Regions from separate parts of the Lentilactobacillus sp. TOM.63 genome, predicted to be linked through region 2. Evidence: riboswitches for the same ligand, from Rfam matches in the RefSeq annotation. Region 2 holds a riboswitch; each other region holds the start of a gene.

Region 1 (3,429 bases), on a different contig from region 2:
TCGAGTAATTCGAAGTAGTTATGAGATGAGCCGGGGCCACCGTGAATGAGCAGGAGTGGTGCTTTGCCTGGAGTTGGGTCACCGACAATCCGGTAATACGTTTTGTAACTTTTAAAGGGCATATAGCCTTCTTGAATGTTCATAAGTTAAACAGATCCTTCCTCATAAATAAACTTGGTTCATTGGGTTCGATTATACTACGCGTTTTCAGTGGTACAGCGGGCAAATTAAAATTATTTTAATTCTCTAATAATCGATTGCGAAGCTGTTCAACTGAGGTGAAGACCTCATTAGGATTAAGCTTTTCCATTTCGGCTGGCTTGGCGTTGATTGACCAAGCGGCCGTATAACACGTGATGCCGGCATCTTTGCAGGCTTCAACGTCACTAGTGGCATCACCAATATAAGCCATCTGATCCTTTGGCAGATCATATTTTTTGAGTACATCACCGAATTGTTTGGATTTAATTGAGCCATCAGGAGAGCCAGACATTACCGGTTCAAATTGGTCGGCTAATCCCAGGGCATCCAGGCTGGTTTGTAAACTTTGCTCACCCTTGCCGGTAATCATTGGCGTGATGACATCGTGTTCGTGGAGCATATGTAAAAGATCATTGATCCCATCGAAGGGTTTCCGCAGTAACATGTGGGCGCTGCGGTAATTTTTATGGAAGGTCTCTAAAACTTCATCTGAATAGTTCGGAATTAGTTCTTTGAGCATCCCAATTTCGTTGGCACCGAATTGGGCAAGGATGACCTGGTTGCTGATCCATTTTCCAGTATAATCATGGACGGTTTTTCTGAACGAATCAAAAATAACCGGGAACGTTTCGGCAGTGGTGGCATCCATATCAAAAGCAATGATTTTTTTCATTTTATGTGACTCCTTCTTATTCAGGATAAATGTAATAGCCTAATTGACCGTTACTATCTATTATTAACCACGCAGACGCAAGATACAAGGGGAGCCGGTTCAAAAACAGCTCTCTGCGTGGGAACTTAAATCATTAGAAGCCAACTCAATCAGCAGTTGTTTTTAGATGTCAGCCAATTATAATGAGACTATCACATAAATTAATCCGTGGTCTGGGGTGCTTTAATGGCTGAGATGATACCCATAGAACCTGATACAGTTAGGACTGTCGCAGGAAGACCCAAGTGAGCTGTTGTTGTGAGGATAGGCGACGGCTGAATCAATGGTGTCATTTCAAAGCAGAGTAGCCCCCTCCGCCACAACAGGAGGGAAATTGCCAATGTCATTATCTCAAGATATGTTATTTGAAGCCGAACCTTACTTAGTCGCCAACGAAAAGCATCCATTTGTCCGAGGAATTATCCATGCTACGTTAACGCCGGAACAGTTGCAGTATTACGATGAACAGGATATTGCCTTTGAGTATAACGAAGTCGGGATTATTAATGCATTGATCGACAACAGCACGACAACTGAACAAGCGCTGCTATTTCATAAACGCCAGAATCTTCAATTGACGATGTTGCGGGATTGGCTGCACCGCGAGCCGGAATCAATGCCTCACAACTGGGAAACGCTGAAGCAGACGCCGATTCAACCAATTAATCAACTCTATCGCCAACATATGGCTGCGACCATTCAAACGCACAGTGTTCTCCAAATTCTGCCTTCGTTTGCGGCTGGGGAATGGATGTACATTGAGTTAGGCAAATTCGTTTCTAAGCAAGCCCGGGTCGAAAAAGAGCCGTTTCAAAGCTTCCTAACGATGGGTGGCGATGATTTTCTCGGTCCGAACGGGTTCATTCAGCAGTTCTTTAATATCATCGATTATGAAGCCAAATCTGCTACTCCTCGTGAGCAGGAACAGGCCAAGCAAACCTTTCTAAAGAGCCGCCTGCTGGAATGGTATTTCTGGGATGCGGCATACAAACAAATTACTTGGGATGATTGGCAAAACGCCGCTTTAAACGGGAAGGGTGGACCATTACTTTAACTGGTGATTTATGAAAGTACTAAAAGGAGTTTCTACTTCTTAGCATTAGGCTAAGTGGCAGAAACTCCTTTTTGCGGTTGAAACTTTACTTCATAATGATCTAAAGATATTTGAATGATTGATTAAACTATTGCTTAAGCCGTTTGCCGTGAGCTCAACTTTTTCAACCCTGGTAGGGTAACCATTGTGACAAAGCTGATGACGTAAAGGATTGATAGGAAGCCCATGACAACTGTCAGTGAGTAGTGATCCATCAAGATACCAATGATCACTGACGAGAAGCCACCAACTGCCCGGCCGATGTTGACAATCACGTTATTAGCAGTTGAGCGGATTTCAGTTGGGTACAAGCGACTGATGACTGCGCCGTAACCGCCGAACATTCCGTTTGAGAAGAAGCCGACGATCGCACCGATGATTAATAGTGAAACCGTGTTATGAGCCAACGTAATCGTGAAGACCATTGCAGCCGAAGCAAGCAGGAAGATACCAAATGCGCGGCGTGGACCAAAGTAATCCAGAATTGAACCAAAAGTCATCATGCCCAAACTTATCCCGATGATTGTGGCAATCATCCAAAGTGATGAGCCGGAAACATTTAAGCCAAGTTGTTTTTGAACGATGATTGGCAGCCAGTTCATCAGGCCAAAGTAGCCGGCAATTTGAACAGTTGTCATAATCATCAAGGCGAAACTTTGATAAGCTAATTTTGGTGAACTGAACATGTATTTGAATACGGCACTGGTAGTTGATTCTTTTTCGGCTTTCTTAGCTTGGACAAACTCAGTGGTTTCAGTCAAGTGACGACGGACAAAGTATGTCAGGACAACCGGCACGATTCCAAGGAGGAAGAGTGCGTGCCAACCAAGCGTGGGGATGACCAAGGCCGCTGTAACTGCAGCTAAAATAGCCCCAATTTGGCCACCGATTGCGGCTACTGAAGTCATCTTACCGATTTGGTTCTTGTGGAACGATTCAGCAATCAGTGAAATACCGACACCGTACTCACCACCGGCACCGATTCCAGCTAAGAACCGCAAAATATAAATTAATGTAATGTTATTGGCGAAAGCCATCATGGCAGTTGCGAAGGCAAAAATGAAGATGGTATAGGTAAACGTCTTAACTCGGCCAAATCGGTCACCGACCAAGCCAAAGATGACACCACCGAACAACATGCCCAAGTTGGTGATTGAACCAATTAATCCGGCAGCGCCACCACTGAGATGTAGTTGGCCGATCATTGAACTCATCGCAAACGATAAAAATAGCACATCCATATTTTCCAATGCGAATCCAGAACTGGTAGAAGCAATAACCCATTTCTGATTCTTGGTAAAAGTATGGCTGTGCGTAAGTGATGCTTTGGTATTTTCCATGTCGAATTCCTCCAAATGAATGCTCGCTGACATTCGTTATTTTTGTTGTTCACATTATTACATGGATATTGGGGGATTGCAAG
Region 2 (3,429 bases):
CAAAATGGCATGGAAATCATTGCCGATTCCATCGGTGTCCTGACCAATTCGCCAACTTATCCCGAACACATGCGGCGGCTTGCCAAGGAGCTAAACGGATCCTCAAATAAAGAAAGCTTAGTCCAGCAATCCCGACGTCTTGTCTTGAATCAGCAAATCCCCGCAGCCACCAACACGCCAACTTCGCGATTCCTTGAAGCGGCAGTCGTTAAGCTCGGGAATTCACCGGCCCCAAATCAGTTTGTGGCTCGAAACCGCTTGTTTAATGTCTTAAATGCGGTTGCTATCCCTTATCAACAGACAATGAATGCCCATCCCAATTTTAATTATACCCATTACATTTCAATTTTAGATTCAACCAATCAGACTTATTTCTTCAAATATCATGACGACAACCAAGTTTTCAGTTTCTCGCTGCCACAACTCATTGCCAATTATCCCAACACGGCCAAATTTCTAGCCTAAATATTTGGCAATCTGCTTTTGAACGCCCTGTTCTTCGTTAGTTTCATCCGTCACCAAATCAACTCGGGATAACAAGTCTTCAGCGGCATTCTTCATTGCATAGCCCTCGCCAGCTGCCTCAATCATCTCAAAGTCATTGCCGTTATCACCAAATGCGGCAACGTCCTCAAACGACAGGTTCCAATCAGCCAACAGGGTCTGGAGACCACTAAGCTTGCTGATACCGTCGACCATGACGTCCAGCCCATTCATGCCAGAAGACGTGGCCGCAAGTTGGCCGCTAAATTTGTGGTTAAACTCATCTTGGCGTTTAACGACCCCACCAGCTTCCCAAGTGATATCAAGCTTGTAAATTGAATCAAACACCAATTTCAAATCACGCATCGACTGCATGTTTTCGTAAAAATACTGGGAAGCCTTAAAGCGTTTTGAATCAGCCGGCAAGTTACAATAGGTGCCGTTTCTGCCAACCAAAATAATCTCGGCGCCCGCATAAAGTGATTCGGATTCGAGGTACTCGAGTGCTTTTCTTAAAACGAGATGGTCAATAATCTCTTCGGTCACAATCACGCCACGTTCATCAACGACCAACGCCCCATTGTTACAAATATACGAAATCGGTCCAGAAACGTTTTTAAACAATTCAAGCAGGTGTTGATACTGATTACTGCTTGCCGAAACAAAGTGCAACCCCTGCTTTTTCATTTCATCAAGTTGAGCTTGAAACGCCTGCTTATCAAAGGTGCCCTCATCATTTAAAAACGTGCCGTCCATGTCGCTTGCAATCACTTTAACCAACGCCAATTCCTCCTGTTATTTCAGTTTGATCATTCGTTGTTTCCATACATTCATTCTACAATGTCGTGAATTAGTTTGTAAATTGCTTTTATATTTAGTATACTAAATTTAATCATACAACTTATCTGGGGTGCCTAAAGGCTGAGAAAAACCCATCGAACCTGATCTGGTCAGTACCAGCGAAGGGAGCATACTTCCGTTGTATCCAAATGGATTATTTGCAATAGATGAATTTCGCAGCCAGGGTAAAACTTCAAGTTTTGCGCTGGCTTTTTTGAATGCTCTGATGGTTTTTCGGTGACCGAGTGAGCCCGGTCTTACCAGCAGACACCTCTTGCCAACACCAAGTCGTTTGGCACTCCAGATAATTGGGTGAAATATCATATTGGAGGCATTATTCATGGATAACAAGACTCAACCCGCTACTAATCGGGAACATCAAAGCAAATGGACGCTTCGTAACATTATCCTAATTGCTTTGATTGCTATTTTTACTGGAATTATTTTTTGGGGAGCTGGTTTCCTCTATACAGCGCTAACCGTTGTACTCACACCAATTGGTGCTGCCCCCTTTGCCAATGATCTCTTAATGGGATTGTGGTGTATGGCCGGCCCATTGACTGGCTTTGTGGTTCGGACTTTCGGATCTGCTTTTGTTGGTGAATTTCTCGGAGCTGCCGTTGAAGTCTTTCTTGGTGGCCAATGGGGTGCCGGTGCCTTTATCTCTGGCTTGGTTCAAGGAATTGGTTCCGAACTTGGATTCGCCTTCACTGGCTACAAGCGTTACGACTGGGTTGGCTTGAACGCCTCAATTTTCACCACCGTTGTTGTGACCTTCGCCTGGGACGTGATTAAGAATGGCTACAACAAATTCGGCATTCCACTATTGTTGGCACTCTTTGTCACTCGTTACATCTCAACCTTCATTTTTGGTGGTGTTTTAACCAAGATGATTGTTCGTCTTTTGGATCGTAGTAACGCATTTTCACTTTAACCGCTAGGAGTTCTGATAATGACTGACGTTTTGATTGACCACTTCACTTATGAATACCCCGGCAGCACCGTCAAGGTATTGAACGACGTGGACGTAACTTTTAAACACAACCATTTTTCTTTACTGACCGGTCCATCCGGCAGTGGGAAATCAACACTCCTGTATTTTATTGCTGGATTGTATCCGCATTTTATTGGCAACGATGCTCTGGGAGGCATCAAGTTCGGTGACACGGATATCAAACAAATTCCAAGCAACGAAATCAGCCATTCGGTTGCGATGATGTTTCAAAACCCCAACCAACAGTTTGCCATGGACACTGTCATCCATGAGCTGACCTTTGTGCTGGAAAATATGCTGGTGGATCCTGCCAAGATAGACGGGATTATCAACCACGCATTGGATTTTTGTGGCATCAAACAGTTACGCTCCAGGGTTATCAATACCTTGTCCGGTGGGGAAAAGCAGCGGGTGGCATTAGCCTGCATCGTTGCGATGGATCCACCGGTAATCGTTTTGGATGAGCCGTTTGCCAGCATCGACCCAGATTCACGATTGGATCTGATCAAAAAGCTCAAACAGCTTCAAGTGGAACACGGGAAAACCATTATCCTCGCAGACCATGACCTTAACGATTACAAAGGTGTCATTGACGAGTTCTATTATCTCGATCCGGATACGCATCACATTAGTTTGTTAGATTCACAATCTGCCCAACACTTCTTCGATAATTTTAAAAACACGCAGACAATTAATAAGCAAGTTGCGATCCCAACTGAGGCCGCTCCGTCAATCATTAATATCAAGGATTTTAAACTCCAACCGCACCATTCACTGTTATTGAAGCTGGGTGACTTTAAGTTCTGTAAAGAAAAGACCACTTTGATCACTGGCGCCAATGGAATTGGCAAGTCGACATTATTTAACGCGCTGACCAAATTGTTGCCGTATAATGGCGAAATCGACTTTGCTGGCAAGAACATCCAGAAAATTCGGCCGTTGCCATACGCTAAAAATGTCACGCTGCTATTTCAGGATGCCGAAAATCAATTTTTGAATATTACCGTTAAAGAGGAACTTGATTTATCTCTTAAGAACAGGACAAATCAAGCCTACTCAATCGATGATGTTCAAACGATGCTCAAAGAACTCAGCATTGACGGCCGTGATGA
Region 3 (3,429 bases), on a different contig from region 2:
TGGAGTTTTCTTATATGCACCCTGAAGGTGGTATGGTTGATGACAGTAATTCACTTACGGACAAAAAGATCCCAATGGTGTTCAATTTCAGTGGTGACGATGACTTTTGGTTATTCATCGATGGAAAACTTGTGCTTGATATTGGTGGAATCCATTCAAAACTAGATGGAGCAATTAATTTTAGTAATGGGGAAGTATCCGTAGGAAAAAGAAAGAAAGAACATTTGGATAATTTGTTAGGCCAAGGATGGGGCAATGCCGGCGATTCTCATGAGATCAAGATTTTCTACCTGGAAAGAGGGCACGGCCACTCTAATCTCAAAATGAGTTTCAACCTCCAAATTCCAGAAGACTATCATGCTGAGAAAACTAGCTATGGTGTACAAAAAATCCAAGGTGAAACTCAGTACGTCTATGGCGAACATGAAAACTATGCAAAAACCGAAAATTCTCTTTACACTTACGCAGAAAATGAGCGATTTGGCATTCGTACGATTGAAGATGAAATCACTCCTCCTGATCCCGGACCGGGTCCAGGCCCATCCACACCGGATCCAGATCCAACCCCTGATCCAGAGGTAACGCCACCAACTCCGGAAGCCCCAACACCAGAAACGCCAACTCCAGAAACCCCAACAACTCCTGAAGATGACATTGAGCTTCCACAAGCCTTGCCATCTGATGACAAGAAAGGTAACGACAAAAAGAAAACCAGTTCAAGCAACAAGACTGGCAAGGCTTCAACTAGCAAAAAGGACGGCGTGCTCTACCTCAAGAGTAACCCCGGTTCTGGTGCAAATGGTTCCGGCTCAACTGGCACTGGCCTTCAAGCATTGAACGCTAAGGGTGGCAGCACCTTCAAGTACAGTAGCAATGATGCTGTTAAACCAGCGTCCGCTTCTACTAATGCCACTCAAAAGGATCAAGAACTCAAGACAGCGTCCATGCTGCCACAAACTGGTGACACGCACACCGCAAACTGGTTAGCAGTCCTTGGATTGTCTATGTTAGGATTGCTTGGCTTGGCGAAATTCAGACGTCGTCGCAACTAAATGCTCGTACAAAAGGCTGAGACATGTGTTAATTTTCAATCAGTGATCATCATTTGGATTACCACTGATACTCAGATAAAAGCTGCGACAAACGACCGATTCGGGCCATTTAACAAGAAAAACCAGCTATTCCAGCCTCAGGAATAACTGGTTTTTTCTTGTTGGATTCTGGGTTCAAAATACTTATTATCCCAGTCTATGTGCTTAGTAATATTGCTTCATTGGTTTCACAAACTGCCAACCCGTCTGCTTATAGGCTTGATCCCAGAACCGCCACTCCATTTCACAGCTCTTGAGGAATTCTTCCTTAACAATGTCCAAACGGTGCTGGTCGTACTTCACGGCTTCTCGGTCGATCAAATCATACATTTGCTGGAGAATACTGTCCTCGCTATCGCCCATATCTGCGTAAAAATCAATCCACGGTTTGAAGACATTATCGTCAGTATTCTTCCCTTGCTTCACAAACCGGTTTGCGATTTCCAAATACGTCCATGGACACGGCGTCATGGCGGCCACAATATCGATCAGGTCGCCAGTTCGCGCTGCCCGATACATATGCTCATTGTACAAATAAGTGCCGGGTGCTTGGGGCTCGTGCTGCAAAGTTTCGTATTTCACCCCGGCAACGTTACAGAAATTGTGATGGGGGTGAATTTCACTATTTAGGATAAAATCAATTTGTTTGGCAAAGATCGCCATGTCCGCGCGAGTTTCCGACTTTTCAATGGCCGCCGCGTAGACCTTGATAAAGGCATTCAGGTAGTTATAATCCTGACCGACATAAAATGTCAGGGCCTCTTTAGGCAAATTACCATTGCCGATACCTTCGACAAATGGATGTTGGTAGATTGCCTGCAAAATTGGTTGACCAGCTGCCAGTAACTGTTGTGAAAATTTCATTGGATGAAACTCCTCTTGCAAAAATTTTCAAATAAACCGTTACCGGATTTGGTACCTGTCATTCTCAATTCTGTCACTTCCCTACGTTGGTATTAACCAAATCAGGTTCAAAGGGATTGGCACTGCGCCATCTCAGCATATAGCACCGTCTCATTTGAATACCCAAAGTGTACCACGGTTGCGGCGTTTGCAACAATCTGGTTATTCATGATACGCTGTTAACAACTATTTTGAGGGGTTGGGGAAATTTTTTACAGAGAGGTTCAGTGTTATGAAATTCGATTTAAAATATGCCCTAATCACGAACTATTTATTGTATGTCATTTTAATCTTATACCCGATTATCCAGTTATTCGGGATCAACGACCTGATCAACCTGGTCATTCTGATTGCCGCTACCACTATTATTGAAGTGATCATTAGCAAATCGTTTGGCCAACAATACTTCAAGCAGCATTCCGAATACGATCGAACAAATCGAACGTTCACGTTGGCCGCCAACTTCAGCCTAATCGTTGGGGCGATCATTTTGGCGGTTCTCGTTTCGTTTTCACTGCTTCAAAACGGCGAATTGTTCTTTCTAGTCTTCACGATCATGATGATTTTCGTGGAAGGGTTTAAAGCACCCGTTAGAAAGAAGGGAAACGCATGAGAGTGGCTTGGAAATACAGCCTTCTCCGCAACATCCCTGTCCTCATCATTTTTGGCATCCTAAATGTCCAAGAATGGGCCAACCAGACTTTTCCCGGTGTTGAGGGTCTCCAAACGCTAACCAATATATCTAGTATTTTGCTCTTAATTGCCATTATGATCTGGCCAATTCATTACTTCAGCTTCAAATATTGGTACCAAAAACATCTCAGTTATGACCCCGACCACCACCAAATCACCAAAATAGGTGCTGGCCTCACCGCAGTCGGCATTCTGGTTTCCTTTTACTTATTTTTCGGCATCGTTCCCCAAACCTACTGGCCGGGAACCATTGCGATTGTTATCACGTTTTTTGTGAAGGATGCCTTTACCACCACATCCTGAATAGAGAGGAGTAGCTTTAATGCCTTACAGCTATCTTGACGTCAAATTACCCAACCCCCAATCTGAAGGAAAACTGCAAGCCGCCCTATATCAAGTAACAGTTGGACTAGGCAGCCTGGTTGATGAAATCCAACCCGAAAAGCTCCAATTCAATCGACCCGGGTTCTTCATCGAAAATCTCCATTTAACGAAGGCAGAACACCAAACCCTAACGATCTTTTTTAACAACCACCATCACGACAACCTAATTACTAATCAATCTTGGCTTAACAATTGGCTCAAAGACAACATTTATGAAATGCCAGCTGACTTTGTTTTCCGAATGACCCGTGCTTATCGAAAATGGTTCATGCTTAACTATGAGGAGGTCGAATTCATGCCTAATCACTGGCAAGAGATTCAGTTGCCTAATCCCAAAAGTCAGGCGGCATTGCAAGCA
Region 4 (3,429 bases), on a different contig from region 2:
CTAATCACAAAGTGATTAGAACTCGAATTTAGTTTCACCAACAACAGTTGACGAAGAGCCTTTAAAATTAGCCCCGGTCAAAAACTGATAAAAGTCAGCTTCTAACTGGGGCTGTTTGCATCATAGGTAACAGCTTGCGAGCACCTATGCCTTAGATCTTCATCAACCTGAATTATTTTACTAAGATTTTAATTCCTAAATACAAGTTATAAATAAACATTGCGATATCCACAATGATGACTAGCCCCACCAGGACAATGAATAGGATTGCGATAGATCGGGTTTGATCGCCCACCGTAATTGCCATAATGCCCACCAGCATAAATGTGAGTGTTGATAATACGACTGGAATCAAATGCAATAAAAAGGCGTGCTTTGCCGTTTCATGCATGTTTTGGTTATCCTTACTGATCAACCAGACAATGAATGGAAAGATGAACGGGGCGAAGACGATCGACAAATATGATAATGCATTAACAACTTTGTTTTCTGACATGTCAATTCCTCTCGTTTATTTTGAATACGACTTGTAAACTGGCGCTCTGAAAAGGTCAACGTAGGAACCCATTGCCGAGTAGTCTCTCAGTACGGTGAGCCGTTGATCATTAATGGTCCGATGAGTGATTCCCCAGCCTCTGTCGCTCTGATAACCGTGCTGAGCGTAGGCGTTAAACGTGTAACGACTGCTGCCTTGGATTTTGGCGACTGCTAATTTTTTATAACCTTTCCAAGTGCTTTTAAAGAGGGTATGGGACTTTCCTTTATAAGATTGGGTAACTGAGTATTGATTGATATGGGTGACACACATTTTGCCATCAACGTATGAATACCAGTTCCCACGCCAACTTGAAGGGGTGTAGTTATGGATCTTCCCAACTTTGTAGTAAGTATCTGCGGCTTGGGCTGAGATAGGTGACGCTTGGATACTGGTAGCGGCAAGTGCGACGCCGGCTAAAATGGTTAAAGCGAGCTTAATGAGTTTTTTCAAGGTGAGTGCTCCTAACAGAAAAATTCGAAAGGGTAATTAGAATCAGTGATCAGATTTGAGCTTAGATAACTTTAAAAACTATAACGTTAAACGGGCTAAATTGTCAAATTGAGTTGCTTATTGGTAAGACTTCCAAATAAAAGAATTTCAAAAAATGATTGACAGTCGGTGTTAGTTGGGTGTTTAATGGCCTTGATCAAATAATTTAATCTGTGGTCTGGGGTGCTGGATAAGTCCGGCTGAGAAATACCCATGGAACCTGAATCAGTTAGTACTGACGTAGGAAGACCAATTAGTCAATTTGTGACGATTTTTGCATGGCTAAGGACCGCTCTTTTTGTAGAGGAGGTCCTTTTTTTAATGGAAAGATAAAGTAAGCTGAAGAATCGGTTTGGTTGGTACGTTAGAATTTAGAATAGTGAAACGAGGCGGATATTTGATGAACATTCGATCACCACACTGGGACGTTAGACAGATTATTACGGTGACTTTGATTGGGATTGTCTGTGGGGCAATTTATTTTTACGGCGTTGACACCTTGTACAATGTGACCAAAATTGCGCTGACCCCAACTGGGTTAAGCCCATTTGTCGATGGCTTGTATTCTGGTTTATGGTACATCTCTGCACCTTTGTGTCTTTATTTTGTTCCAACGGTCGGCGCCGGAATTATTGGCGAAACACTTGCTGCGGTTGTTGAAATGTTCTTTGGTGCTCAATGGGGCATTATGACTGTTGTCGTCGGCTTTTTGCAAGGTGTCGGCAATGAACTTGGCTTTTTCCCGCATGGCTATCAGAAGTTTTCGTGGACAAGCTGCTTGTTGGGGGCTTTTGGCGCTAACCTACTAGGCTTTGGCTACAGCTTCCTCACTTCTGGATATAGTCATTATGGGACTGGGATGATTATTGCACTGTTTATGATTTCGACGGTTTCAAGCCTGGTATTTGATGGTGTTTTGGTGAAATTGATTACCCTTAATTTTGATCGGGTATTTGATAAGCTGCAACTCAACAATGTCAGTAAATTAAGCAAATAACGGAGGAAAAGGATGAAATTTACAACGCAGTTACGACAAGAAAACAATTCAGTTTGGCAACAAATTTTTGATTGTCCATTCATCACGGGTTTGACAGATGGTACCTTGGCCCCAGAAGCATTTCGTTATTACTTTATTCAGGATAATAAATATTGTGTCGCTTTTTATGACCTTCATCAAAAAATTGCGGCTAAAATGACGAATCGAGCCCACGCTGATTCGTTAGCCCACTTAGTTGATGTTTGTAACGAGATTAGCGAGCACAGCCCAATTTATGATGAATTGAACTTGACACAAACAGAAATCGATTCGGTGCCGGTTGCGCCAACGGCATATGCTTATATTACTAACATGAATTATCAATTTGAACAGCAAGGTATTGATGCTGGAGAGGCCAGCTTGGTTCCCTGTTATTGGACCTATACAGAGATGTTTCGTAAAATTGCTGAAAAAGGATTTAATACTAAGCCAGTCTACAAAGATTTTATTGATTTTTGTGCATCGGAAGAATTTGGCTCGGTTAATCAGCAAATGCTCAATTTAACTGATGATCTGGCAGAGAATACGGACGATAAGGGCCGCGAGAAAATGCGGCTGGCATTTCAATACAGTAGCGAATACGAATTGCAATATTGGAATATGTGCGTGATCCATGAGCAATGGTTACTGGATCAAGAACAAGAAAAAGTTGCTCGGCCATTGAGATAATGATTTAAACTCGCGAGACTGGGATAAAAAGCGATTTGCCCTTAAATAGCGAAGATCAGCCATTTATCGCAAAATTGATCAATAAATATATCAATGGTCAGCTAAATGACATTTATAAACAAGCTGCTGACTAATACCTTGGCCCTGCTATATATACGCGCTTAAGCGGGGTTAGGCTAAACATCAGCTTGGTTAATCATTTCCCTTTTTGGCTTCAGGATCCTTACTACGACGCATTTTATCTTGACCTTCAATCGACTTTTTATACATCTTGTCGTTGACATATGGGTAGGTCCATTTAACCATTGCACTCATAATGATTGGCAAGGTGATAACTAAGATGACCAGTCCCACGATAACGGTCATTGCGACTTGAATCAGGGTAAGCACGTTGGAAGGAATCAATGCGGCAAATGTGCCGCCTAGAATGATGGCAGCTGAGATAACCACTGTTCCGATGATAGTTGCGGCATTCGTAATCCGCATTCGGACGTCAGTTATTGCGCTGGCATCACCCCTATAACGCATCATCAGGAAAATACTGTAATCCACTCCTAAAGCAACTAACATGATGAAGCTAAAGAATGGTGTATTCCAGGTAAGCATATTTTGGAAAAGAAGGTAGCCAGATAACCAGCGCGTGATCTGCAAGGCACCAAAGTAGGTCACAATCAATGTGCCGATAATCGTCAATGCC

Evidence for each region. Region 2 has a riboswitch for thiamine pyrophosphate ahead of QUF07_RS06040 (ECF transporter S component). Riboswitches for the same ligand answer to the same signal wherever they lie in the genome.
Region 1: it holds a riboswitch for thiamine pyrophosphate, as region 2 does, so the genes downstream of both, QUF07_RS03065 (thiaminase II/PqqC family protein) here and QUF07_RS06040 (ECF transporter S component) in region 2, are expected to answer to the same signal.
Region 3: it holds a riboswitch for thiamine pyrophosphate, as region 2 does, so the genes downstream of both, tenA (thiaminase II) here and QUF07_RS06040 (ECF transporter S component) in region 2, are expected to answer to the same signal.
Region 4: it holds a riboswitch for thiamine pyrophosphate, as region 2 does, so the genes downstream of both, QUF07_RS13005 (ECF transporter S component) here and QUF07_RS06040 (ECF transporter S component) in region 2, are expected to answer to the same signal.

Annotation. Positions count from the first base shown of each region.
Region 1 covers NZ_JAUCAP010000009.1:35,037-38,465, forward strand. The annotation lists gene pepI (proline iminopeptidase) at 1-143, opposite strand, end outside; gene QUF07_RS03060 (HAD family hydrolase) at 239-874, opposite strand; TPP riboswitch at 1,078-1,168, shown strand; gene QUF07_RS03065 (thiaminase II/PqqC family protein) at 1,254-1,967, shown strand; gene QUF07_RS03070 (MFS transporter) at 2,102-3,346, opposite strand.
Region 2 covers NZ_JAUCAP010000022.1:12,661-16,089, forward strand. The annotation lists gene QUF07_RS06030 (linear amide C-N hydrolase) at 1-465, shown strand, start outside; gene QUF07_RS06035 (HAD family hydrolase) at 457-1,263, opposite strand; TPP riboswitch at 1,380-1,469, shown strand; gene QUF07_RS06040 (ECF transporter S component) at 1,664-2,257, shown strand; gene QUF07_RS06045 (ATP-binding cassette domain-containing protein) at 2,276-3,429, shown strand, end outside.
Region 3 covers NZ_JAUCAP010000001.1:2,270-5,698, forward strand. The annotation lists gene QUF07_RS00010 (fibro-slime domain-containing protein) at 1-1,052, shown strand, start outside; gene tenA (thiaminase II) at 1,257-1,955, opposite strand; TPP riboswitch at 2,017-2,131, opposite strand; gene QUF07_RS00020 (hypothetical protein) at 2,227-2,607, shown strand; gene QUF07_RS00025 (hypothetical protein) at 2,604-2,990, shown strand; gene QUF07_RS00030 (hypothetical protein) at 3,010-3,429, shown strand, end outside.
Region 4 covers NZ_JAUCAP010000109.1:2,811-6,239, reverse strand. The annotation lists gene QUF07_RS13015 (magnetosome magnetite crystal formation protein family) at 173-496, opposite strand; gene QUF07_RS13010 (hypothetical protein) at 512-988, opposite strand; TPP riboswitch at 1,197-1,291, shown strand; gene QUF07_RS13005 (ECF transporter S component) at 1,428-2,024, shown strand; gene QUF07_RS13000 (TenA family protein) at 2,037-2,732, shown strand; gene QUF07_RS12995 (MMPL family transporter) at 2,925-3,429, opposite strand, start outside.